Regions from separate parts of the Variovorax sp. GW821-FHT10D07 genome, predicted to be linked through region 1. Evidence: riboswitches for the same ligand, from Rfam matches in the RefSeq annotation. Region 1 holds a riboswitch; the other holds the start of a gene.
What was found. A riboswitch is a leader RNA that binds a small molecule or an ion and turns the genes downstream of it on or off. The one in region 1 is predicted to bind manganese.
Positions count from the first base shown of each region.

Region 1 (5,620 bases):
GGGCGAGCGTGAACGCCATGGGCGGCGGGGCGCCTTCAGCCCCCGTGCTCGAACTTGAACACCGCGGTGCTCGCGCGCGCATTGGGCAGCCAGCGCACGTCGCGGCCGTCCTGCAGGCCGAAGGCATCGAGCACGCGCAGGTTGTTCTTGCGCGCGAGCACCTCGAAGTCCTTGAAGGTGCCCACGCGGATGTTGGGCGTGTCGTACCACTGGTAGGGCAGCCGCCGCGTGACCGGCATGCGGCCGCGCGCCACGCTGATGCGGTTGGGCCAGTGCGCGAAGTTGGGGAAGGCCACGATGCCGAAACGGCCCACGCGCGCGGTCTCGCGCAGCATCACCTCGGCATTGCGCAGGTGCTGCAGGGTGTCGATCTGCAGCACCACGTCGAAGGTGGCGTCGTCGAACATCGCCAGGCCTTCGTCGAGGTTGAGCTGGATCACGTCGACGCCGCGGCGGATGCACTGCAGCACGTTGCCGTCGGCGATCTCGACGCCGTAGCCGGTGCAGCCGCGCTCGCGCTGCAGCAGCGCGAGCAGGGCGCCGTCGCCGCAGCCGAGGTCGAGCACGCGCGAGCCCTCGGGCACGAGCGCGGCGATGTGGCGCTGGATGTCGTTGTCGCTCACGATGCGATCTCCTGGGCCACGCGCTCGAAGTAGGAACGCACCACGCCCATGTAGCGCACGTCGTCGAGCAGGAAGGCGTCGTGGCCGTGCGGGGCGTCGATCTCGGCGTAGCTCACGTTGCGGCGGTTGTCGAGCAGCGCCTTCACCAGCTCGCGGCTGCGCGCGGGCGAGAAGCGCCAGTCGGTCTTGAAGCTCACGAGCAGGAACTTGGCGCTGGCGCGCGCGAACGCGGCCGTGAGGTTGCCGCCGTGCTCGCGCGCGGGGTCGAAGTAGTCGAGCGCGCGCGTGATGAGCAGGTAGGTGTTGGCGTCGAAGTACTCGCTGAACTTGTCGCCCTGGTAGCGCAGGTAGCTCTCGATCTGGAACTCGATCTCCTGCGTGGAGTAGCGGTAGGCCGCGTCGTCGCGGGCCGCCTCGCCCTCGACCGCATTGCGCAGCAGGCGCCCGAACTTCGCGTTCATGACGTCGTCGCTGAGATAGGTGATGTGGCCGATCATGCGGGCGATGCGCAGGCCGCGCTTGGGGATCACGCCGTGCTCGTAGAAGTGGCCGCCGTGGAAATCGGGGTCGGTCACGATGGCGCGGCGCGCCACCTCGTTGAAGGCGATGTTCTCGGCCGTGAGGTTGGGCGCGCTGGCGACCACCACCGCGTGGCGCACGCGCTCGGGGTACTGCAGCGTCCACGACAGCGCCTGCATGCCGCCGAGGCTGCCGCCCATCACCGCCGCGAGCGTGCGGATGCCGAGCGCGTCGAGCAGCGCGGCCTGGGCGTCGACCCAGTCCTCGACCGTGACCACCGGGAAGTCGGCGCCGTAGACGCGGCCGGTCGCGGGGTTCACGTGCATCGGCCCGGTGGAGCCGAAGCAGGAGCCGAGGTTGTTGACGCCGATGACGAAGAAGCGGTCGGTGTCCAGCGGCTTGCCGGGCCCGACCATGTTGTCCCACCAGCCCGCGGAACGGGCCTGACCCTCGTAGACGCCCGCGACGTGGTGCGAGGCATTGAGGGCGTGGCACACGAGCACCGCATTGCTGCGCTCGGCATTGAGCGTGCCGTAGGTTTCGTAGGCGAGCGTGTAGCTGCCGATGGTCGCGCCGCTGCGCAGGGCCAGCGGGCCCGCGAACTGCATCGACTGGGGAGTGACGACCAACGAGGACATGAAATGAAAAACCCGGCCTCGCCAAAAACGAGCCGGGTCACGGCATCCGTCTTTAGCTGTATTTATCAAGCGCCCGCAAGCTGGAGCAAATCGGCGCGAGCGGCAGTATATCGCCGCGGGCCCGGGACGGCAGGCCCCGGGCTTTGGACGGCGGCGCTACCAGCCGATCAGCGCGACCACGCCCAGCACCAGGAAGATGACGGCCGAGATCGAGTGCACGAGCTTGATCGGCACGCGCTTGACGATGCGGTCGCCGAGCCAGACCACCGGCGCGTTGGCCAGCATCATCCCGAAGGTGGTGCCGACCACGACCCAGAAATAGGCCTCGGTGAAGCGCGCCGCGAGCATCACGGTGGCGATCTGCGTCTTGTCGCCCATCTCGGCGAGGAAGAAGGCGACCACCGTGGTGCCGAAGACGCCGAAGTGCGAGGAGCGCGGGGCATCGTCGTCGTCGAGCTTGTCGGGGATCAGCATCCAGATCGCCATCGCGATGAAGGAGCCGCCGAGGATCCAGCGCAGGATGTCGGGGCCGAGCCAGTGGGTGATCCAGTTGCCGACCGCGCCCGCCAGCGCGTGGTTGATGACGGTGGCGGCGAAGATGCCCGCCACGATCGGCCAGGGTTTTCTGAAACGGGCTGCCAGCAGGAGGGCGAGCAACTGGGTCTTGTCGCCCATTTCGGCGAGCGCGACGACGCCGGTCGCGACGAGAAAAGCTTCCATGAAAAAACGGTTCCTTGGCCGAAGGGACGCAATTGACCGTGCAACACCTTCGGCGAAATTTCCCGAAGTTGCACGGTCAATGGTCTCGCCAGGTGTTGTTCTTCACTGCCCGCGCCATGTCCTGTGTGGGGCAGGACAAGTCTGTTGACGCGGGCCCTTCTCGTAGACGGAAGGCGGCTACTCCCCAATGACGGGCGAATTCTAACCCTTAAGTGTCATAGGCCCAGTTCGGGGCCTGGTTAGTAAGCGTGCGCTAACTCCAGGAGTCAAAATCTGTGCTACCGCAAGAAGCAAATTCCTGCTTGCATTTCTTGTATTTCACCCATAATGCACGAGCCTCCCTTTTCATTTCGGGTTGGAGGCACTGGGTGATCGGACAGTTTCGCGCGACTCGGCGGCTCTCGTTTGAGTGATGCTAATCGGGACTCCATCGCTTTTCTTGATGTGTTTATAGGAGTCCCTTGATGGGCAACAAACTGTACGTCGGCAACCTGCCTTACTCGGTGCGCGACGGTGATCTGGAGCAGGCATTCGGTCAGTTCGGTGCTGTGACCAGCGCCAAGGTCATGATGGAACGCGATACCGGCCGCTCGAAGGGCTTCGGCTTCGTCGAGATGGGCAGTGAAGCGGAAGCACAGGCCGCCATCAACGGCATGAACGGCCAACCCCTGGGCGGCCGCAGCGTGGTCGTCAATGAAGCCCGTCCGATGGAAGCACGTCCCCCGCGCAGCGGTGGTGGCGGCGGCTACGGCGGCGGTGGTGGTGGTGGTTATGGCGGCGGTGGTGGCGGTGGCTACGGCGGCGGCGGTGGTGGCGGCTACGGCGGTGGTGGTGGCGGCGGTCGCAGCGGCGGCGGTGGTGGCTACGGCGGCGGTGGCCGCAGTGGTGGCGGCGGCGGTGGTGGCGATGGCGGTTTCCGCAGCCCCTACGGCGCCGGCCCTCGTGGCGGCGGCGGCGGTGGTCGCGGCGGCTACGGTGGCGGCGGCAACAGCGGCTACTAATCGCTTTCCCAAAAAGACAAAAGGCTCCTTCGGGAGCCTTTTTCGTTGCCGCGGCCGGTACGGCCTCGGGTTCAGCCTTCGCCGCGCCGCTTCTTCCGCCCGCGTCCCTGCACGGCGCGGTCGAGCAGCGCATTGGGCAGCATGCGCATGATCTTGGCGATCACGCCCATCTGCCAGGGAATCACCCGGTAGCTGGCACCGCTCTCGATCGCGCCCAGCGCCCGGTCGGCGAAGGCCTCGGGCTTCATCAGGAACGGCATGCCGTAGCGGTTGCCCTGCGTGAGCGGGGTGTCGATGTAGCCGGGCAGCAGGGTCACGACCTTGACGCCGCTGCCGTGCAGCTCGCCGCGCAGGCTTTCGCAGTAGGCGACCACGCCGGCCTTGCTCGCGCAGTAGGCGCCGTGTCCCGGCAGTCCCCGGATGGCCGCGACGCTCGCGATGCCGACCAGCCGCCCGCTGCCGCGCTGCACCATCGCGCGCACGAAGGGATGGAAGGTGGCGGCCAGCCCGACGTTGTTGGTGGCGAAGGTCTGCGTCAGCACGTCGAGGTCCTCGCGCTCCGCCGTGTCGATGCCCACGCTGATGCCGGCATTGGCGATCACCACGTCGGGCACGCCCTGGCGCTCGATGCAGGCGGCACCGGCGGCCACGATGCTGTCGGTGCGCGCGACGTCGGCGCTGTAGATCAGGTAGCGGCCGCGGTCGAGTCCGCGCGCGTTGGCCCAGGCTTCGATCTCGCCGGTGCGGCGCGCGACCAGCGCCAGCCGGTAGCCCGCGTCGTAGAAGCGCGCGGCCAGCGCCTGGCCGATGCCGCTGGAGGCGCCGGTGATGAAGACGAGGGGCGACGGCGCGGTAGTCATGGCGCGGCGCTCAGCGCTTGCCCGCGGCGCCGGCCGCCTTGGCCGAAGGCACCATCGTGCCGCGCACGCGGCCGTTGAGGTTGGCGATGCCGGTCAGGTTGTCGTAGTCCATCGTGTCGGCGGTGAACTGGTCGGTGCCGCGGATCAGCGTGACGGGCTTGTTCGACTGCACGCGCTCGGTGTCGAGGAAGGCATGCAGGAAATCGCCGCGGAACTCCAGGCGCGGCGAGGTCTTGCCGTTGGCGCCGACGGCCGCGTCGCGGATGACGACCGCGTTGCCGAACAGCTGGATCTCGCTGCCGTCGGAGTTCGACAGCCCGCGGTTGGCGGTGGCGTGGGTGGTGAAGCCCTGCGGCGACACCGAGCGCATGCGCACCTCGTCGACCTCGATGGTGTCGGTGTCGGGGTAGTGCCGGCCTTCCTTGCCGAACAGCTCGCTGCGCAGGTCGCCGCTGGGCAGGAAGTTCTTGATGACGAAGCCGCGCATGAAATAGTCGGGCTCGTGGGTGGGCGCGACCTTGGCGGTCGGCTCGAGCAGCTTGGGCGCATTGCGCACCAGCCAGTAGGTGCCGAGCGCGACCGCGGCCGTCAGGATGATCGGCAGGTAGATGGTGACGCGATCGAGGACGTCGCGCAGGAGGTTCCAGGCCTGCTTCATAGGGCGGTGTTCCGTGCGACGTCGAGCAGGCGCCGGTACTGTCCGCTGGCCGTGACCAGCAGATCGCAGAATTCGCGCGCCGCGCCTTCGCCGCCGCGCGCGCGCGTCACGTAGCGCACGGCGTCGCGCACCTCGACGTGGGCATTGGCCGGCGCCGCCGCGAAACCCACGCGCCCCAGCACCGGCAGGTCGGGCCAGTCGTCGCCGATGGCCGCGACCTGCGGCCAGCCGAAGCCCAGCGACTGCAGCATGGCCTCGGCGGCCGGCAGCTTGTCCTCGGTGCCGTAGCGCACGTGCTCGATGCCGAGCGCCTCGAGCCGCACGCGCAGAGGCTTGGAATCGCGCCCGGTGATCACCGCGGGCAGGATGCCGGCCTTGCGCAGCAGCTTCAGGCCGTAGCCGTCGAGGATGCTGAAGCGCTTGAGGGTTTCGCCGTGCTCGGTGAAGTAGACGCCGCCGTCGGTCAGCACGCCATCGATGTCGAAGAAGGCGATGCGGATGTCCTGCGCGGCGAGCAATGTCTCTGGCTGGAATTCGAAGGGCATCAGATGACCTTCGCGCGCATCAGGTCGTTGATGCTGAGGGCGCCGATCAGCAGGCC
Region 1 is NZ_JBWKMZ010000009.1:162,999-168,618, reverse strand. It holds gene AC07PU_RS24995 (IMPACT family protein) at 1-19, opposite strand, end outside; gene metW (methionine biosynthesis protein MetW) at 36-623, opposite strand; gene metX (homoserine O-succinyltransferase MetX) at 620-1,780, opposite strand; gene AC07PU_RS24980 (TMEM165/GDT1 family protein) at 1,937-2,500, opposite strand; yybP-ykoY riboswitch at 2,552-2,698, opposite strand; gene rbp (RNA-binding regulator) at 2,965-3,501, shown strand; gene AC07PU_RS24970 (SDR family oxidoreductase) at 3,573-4,361, opposite strand; gene lptC (LPS export ABC transporter periplasmic protein LptC) at 4,372-5,019, opposite strand; gene AC07PU_RS24960 (KdsC family phosphatase) at 5,016-5,564, opposite strand; gene AC07PU_RS24955 (KpsF/GutQ family sugar-phosphate isomerase) at 5,564-5,620, opposite strand, start outside.

Region 2 (5,620 bases), on a different contig from region 1:
CTCGCTCATCGCCGCCGCGACGCTGGCCGCATGCGGCGGCGGTGGCGGCGATTCGTCGGGCGCCAGCGCCGCGGCGCTGGCCGCCGCCATCGCCGCGCAACAGGCCGGTGCAGGCGGCGCGGGCGCCGGCAATCCCCCGGCACCGCCGCCCCCGGCCGCACCCGAGCCCGAGGAAACGCGCGCGCAGGACGGCCGCCAGTTCACGGTCGACGAGACCAAGCTGCCGTTCGCGGCCATCTCGGGCGCGCCCGACACCGACCGCTGGTGGGGCGTGCTCGAGGGCGCGGGCTACCGCGTCGAAGTGCCGAAGAACTGGAACGGCATGCTCGTGATGTACGCGCACGGCTACGGCGGCACGGGCCCGGTGGTGAGCGTCAGCGATCCCACCATCCGCGCGCACCTGATCGGCCAGGGCTATGCCTGGGCCGCGTCGAGCTACACCAAGAACTACTACGACGTGCGCGCCGGCGTCGAGGACACCAACGCGCTCGCGCTGGCCTTCCAGCGCATCGCCTCGCAGAACGGTCGCACGCTCGATGCGCCGCGCAAGACCTACATCGTCGGCCAGTCGCTCGGCGGCCACGTGGCCGCGGCCGCGGTCGATGCCGAGGCGACGGAGACGGCCAACCACAAGGTGCGCTATGCGGGCGCGGTGCCGATGTGCGGCGTGCTCGGCGACACCGAGCTCTACAACTACTTCGGCGCCTCGCAGATCGCGGCGCAGCAGCTGGCGGGCCTGCCCGTCAACGGCTGGCCCGTGAGCAACTGGAATGACCTGCTGCCCACGGTGCGCGCCGCGCTGTTCACGCGATTCCCGAGCGCGACGACCGCGCAGGGCGAGAAGTACAAGGCCATCGTCAAGAACCTCACGGGCGGCGAGCGCCCGATGTTCGACGCCGGCTTCGCGGGCAGCATGAACGCCACCGTGTGGGGCACCTTCGGCCGCGACGGCACCATCAACGGCATCCTCAACCGCGACGGCTACGACACCACCGGCATCGTCTACCAGCTCGACAACGACCCGGCGCAAAGCCCGGAGGAAGTCACCTTCAACCAGGGTGCCTACCGGCTGCATGCCGACCCCGAGGCCAACCGGCTGCGGCGCGACGGCCTGCGCTGGTTCCCCAAGTCCAATGCGCGCATCGACGTGCCGGTGGTGACCATCCACACGCTGGGCGACGTTTACGTGCCGTTCAGCATGGAGCAGATCTACAAGCGCCGCGCCGATGCGCTGGGCACCTCGAAGTGGCTCGTGCAGCGCGCGATCCGCGGCATCAGCCACTGCGACTTCACGACCGAGGAACAGACCCAGGCCTTCGACGCGATGACGAACTGGGAGCAGAACGGCGTGAAGCCGGCCGGCGACGAGGTGCTCGACGCCGCGACCGTGGCGCGCGCCGACTACGGCTGCAAGTTCTCCTCGGCCAGCCGCGGCGGCTGTCCCGCGCCCTGACGGCGCCGGTGCGGCCCGTCCCGTTCGCGGGGCGGCCGCACCGCCCTTTCCGTTTTCCTCGTTCGCACGTCCTGCCATGAAACAACCCACCCTCACCCGCCGTGCGCTGCACGCCCTGCTGCTGGCCGCCGGCCTCGCCGCCGCTCCCGCCTTCGCGCAGTCCGATGCCTTTCCGGTGCGGCCGATCCGCGTGCTGATCGGCTTCACCGCCGGCGGCTCGACCGACGTGCCCTTCCGCGTGCTGGCCGAGAACGCCTCGAAGATCCTCGGCCAGCCGGTGATCATCGAGAACAAGCCCGGCGCGGGCGGCGTGCTGCCCGCGCAGACCATGCAGGCCACCGCGCCCGACGGCTACACGCTCGCGCAGGTGCCGCTGCCGGTGTTCCGCCTGCCCTACACCACCAAGCTCAACTGGGACCCGGCCAACGACCTGAGCTACGTGATCGGCCTCGCCGGCTATTCCTTCGGCCTGGTGGTGCCCGCCGATTCGCCGATCAAGTCGATGCGCGAGTACCTCGCCTATGCCAAGGCCAACCCGGGCCGCCTGAGCTACGGCACGCCGGGTGCGCTCACAACGCTGCACCTGACGATGGAAGCGATCGCGATCCAGGCCGGCGTGGAGTTCAATCACGTGCCCTACAAGGGCAACTCCGAATCGCTGCAGGCGGTGCTCGGCGGCCACGTGATGTCGGTGGCCGACACGCCGGGCTGGGGCCCGTACGTCGACCAGGGCAAGCTGCGGCTGCTGTCGACCTGGGGCGAGACTCGCTCGAAGAAGTATCCGAACGCGCCCACGCTCAAGGAGTCGGGCATCGACATGGTGCAGGCCTCGCCCTTCGGCCTGGTGCTGCCCAAGGGCGCGAACCCGAAGGTGGTCGCGATCCTGCACGACGCCTTCAAGAAGGCGATGGAGATGCCCAACTACCAGGAGTCGCTCGCCAAGTTCGACATGGAGACCTTCTACATGGACAGCGCGGCCTACAAGCAGTACGCGGTGCGCACCATGAAGACCGAGAAGGCCGTGATCGACAAGCTGGGCCTGGGCACGGCGGCCGCCGCCAAGTAGGCGGCCGCCCGCCGGGGCTCAGAACAGGTTGCCGACGTTGAACAGCGTCAGCAGCCCCAGCACGCCGAAGATGACGGCGGCCACGCCGTGCACCAGCCGCATCGAGACCTTGGCCGCGATCTTCTCGCCGAGGAAGACCGCGGGCGCGTCGGCCAGCATCATGCCCAGCGTGGTGCCGATCACGACCTGCACCACGTCGGGATAGCGCGCGGCCAGCGCCACAGTCGCGATCTGCGTCTTGTCGCCCATCTCCGCGAGGAAGAAGGTGATGACCGTGGTGCCGAAGGCGCCGAAACGGCTCTTCGTCTTCGCGGCGTCGTCGTCGATCTTGTCGGGGATCAGCATCCACGCGGCCATGGCCAGGAACGAGGCGCCGATCACCCAGCGCAGGATGTTCGGCCCCATGGCCTGGGCCACCCAGCCGCCGAGCGCGCCCGCGGCCGCGTGGTTGACGACGGTGGCGGTGAAGATGCCCGCCACGATCTGCCAGGGTTTGCGAAAGGTCGCGGCCAGGATGATCGCGAGCAGTTGGGTCTTGTCGCCCATTTCCCCGAGCGCGACCACGCCCGTGGATACGAGTAAGGCTTCCATGATGAAAAGAGAACTCCCTGGGCCAGCGACGCGAAGACCACGCCACTTCCCGGCCCATACCGAGGTGACGTGGTCAAAGGTCTTGCCAGGCTCTAAAGCTGCTCGCGCCATGGCCGAAGGCCAAGTGTGTTGACGCGGGCTCCTGCGTTGCGCAGGTCAGCTACTCCCCAATGACTGAGGCCGCGATCTTAGGGGCGAGCGTCGAATCGCCCTCGTCTTTTCGACGAATGTCCCCGTGTCGAGAGCGAGTTGCATTACCGGGCATGCGCGCTCAGGGCGCGAGCGTGAGCTTGAGGATCTGGTTGCCGTGGTTCGCGCCCACATAGACGGTGCCGTCGGCGGCCACCGCCACGCCGATCGGGAAATTGAAGGCGATCGGCGCGCCGGTGCCGTCCTGCAGGGTGCTGATCTCGCCCGCGGGCGTGACCACGCGCGCCACGCCATCCCAGGCGTGGGTCAGGAACACGTTGTCGTGCCCATCCACCGCCACGCCGTACGAATAGCCGAGCTTGGCCGGCGTGGCCACCGTTCCGTCGACCACGCCCGCGCCCGCGTTGCCGTTGGCGCAATCGCCCAGCAGCGTGCTCACCGTGGCACTGGCCACGTCGATCTTGCGCAGGCAGGGACTGTCGGTGTCGGTGTCGTAGAGCGTCTTGCCGTCGCGGCTGAGCGCCAGGCCCTGCGGGCGCGCGAACTGGGCGACCGTGCCGACGCCGTCGAGGTAGGCCTGCGTGCCGTCGCCCGCCAGCGTGCTCGTGGTGCCGTCGGGCGCGACCTTGCGCACGCGCTTGTTCTCCGTGTCCGCCACGAAGAGGTTGCCCGCGCTGTCGAGCGCGATGCCGGTGGGGTTGTTGAACATCGCGGTGGCCGGACTGTCGGCGTATCCGCTGCTGCCGGTGCCGACCCAGGTGCTGGCGGTCGTGGCGTTGGGCGCGATCCTGCTGATGCGATGCTGGTCGCTCACGTAGAGGGTGCCGTCGGCCGCCAGTGCCAGGCCGACCGGCGCATTCATCGTCGTCCCCGGCGTCACCTCGGCACCGCTGCCGCTGGCCGTGTCGATCCGATAGACCGAGCCATTGCCGCCCATGGCCACGTAGAGCTTCGCGCCGCTCGCATCGAGCGCGAGCTGATAGGGGCTGCTGTAGCTCACGCCCGTCGTCGCCAGCACGGTGGCGACCCAGGGCTTGACCGTCAACGTGGCGGCGCGGCTGGTCACGCTGCCGCTGGCGCCCGTCACCCGCACGCGCAGTTGCTGGCCGCTGTCGGCCAGTTGGCTGGCGGCCGTGCGGAAGCTGTCGCCGGTGGCGCCGGCGACATCGCTCCAGTGGGCACCGCCGTCGGTGCTGCGCTGCCACTGGTAGGCCGTGGCGTGCACGGCCTGCACCTTCAAGGTGGCGGACACGCCCTGGCCCACGGTGGTGTTCGATGGCTGCGTCGTGATCGAGGCCGCGGCTGGAGCGGGTGCCGGCGGAGGTGTCTGCGCGGCAGGCGCGGGAGCGGGAGCGGGAGCGGGAGCGGGAGCGGGAGCGACCGGGAAGCCGGCAAAGCCCCCGCCACCGCCGCCGCCCCCACAGGCCACCAGCACGAGATTCATGACCAGCAACGCGACGGGTGTGCGCGCTGCACGGCAAACGGCAAGACGGGTGTTCATGAGAGGCCTTCCTTCTTTCAAGTGAGTGGATGAGAAGGCCTCCACGGTAGGGATCGCGACACCTGCGATCTAGTGTCGAAGGTCATCGACTTTCGGCGGAAAAAAGACGCTCAGGCGTGCCTGCTGACGGGCGTCGTTTCGTGTCGCGTCAGCGCTGCGAGGGCCTGCAGCAGCCTGTCGGCCGCCACCGGCTTGAGCAACACCTGCAGGCCTGCGTCGTGCATCTGCTGCTGCCGTCGTGGCGCGGTTTCCCCGGTGATCAGCAACACCTGCAAGCCGGGGCCGAAGCGCGCGCGCAGCCGCTGCGCCACGGCCAGCCCGTCGGCGCCATCGGCCAGCCGCACGTCGCACAACAACACGTCGACCGGGGCGCCCGCCTGCGCGGCCTGCGCCAGCACGGCCTCGGCTTCGGCCTCGCTGGCCACCGCGTCGATGGCCACGCGATGCGCCTGCAGCAGCCCGGTCACGGCCTGGCGGATCGGCGCCTCGTCGTCGATCAGCAGCACGCGTCGCGGCAAGGGCAGGACGGCGTCGGGGCGCGCGATGGACGGCGCGACACCCGAGGCCGACACCGCCGGCAGCACCATGCGGAAGCGGCTGCCGCGCCGCGGGCGCGAATGCACCTGCAGCGGATGCGCCAGCAGGCGCGAGAGCCGTTGCACGATCGACAGGCCGATGCCCAGCCCCTGTGCGCGATCGCGGCCCGGATTGTCGACCTGGTAGAACTCGTCGAAGATGCGGCCCAGGTGCTCGGGCGAGATGCCGATGCCGGTGTCGCAGACATCGATCCACACCAGCGGCCCGCGCGCACGGGCGGCCACCACCACGCCGCCGCGCGGCGTGTACTTGAGCGCGTTGT
Region 2 is NZ_JBWKMZ010000001.1:1,071,125-1,076,744, forward strand. It holds gene AC07PU_RS04840 (alpha/beta hydrolase family protein) at 1-1,453, shown strand, start outside; gene AC07PU_RS04845 (tripartite tricarboxylate transporter substrate-binding protein) at 1,530-2,519, shown strand; gene AC07PU_RS04850 (TMEM165/GDT1 family protein) at 2,538-3,110, opposite strand; yybP-ykoY riboswitch at 3,121-3,291, opposite strand; gene AC07PU_RS04855 (DUF8696 domain-containing protein) at 3,382-4,761, opposite strand; gene AC07PU_RS04860 (ATP-binding response regulator) at 4,872-5,620, opposite strand, start outside.
Region 2: another riboswitch for manganese. It lies ahead of AC07PU_RS04850 (TMEM165/GDT1 family protein); the one in region 1 lies ahead of AC07PU_RS24980 (TMEM165/GDT1 family protein).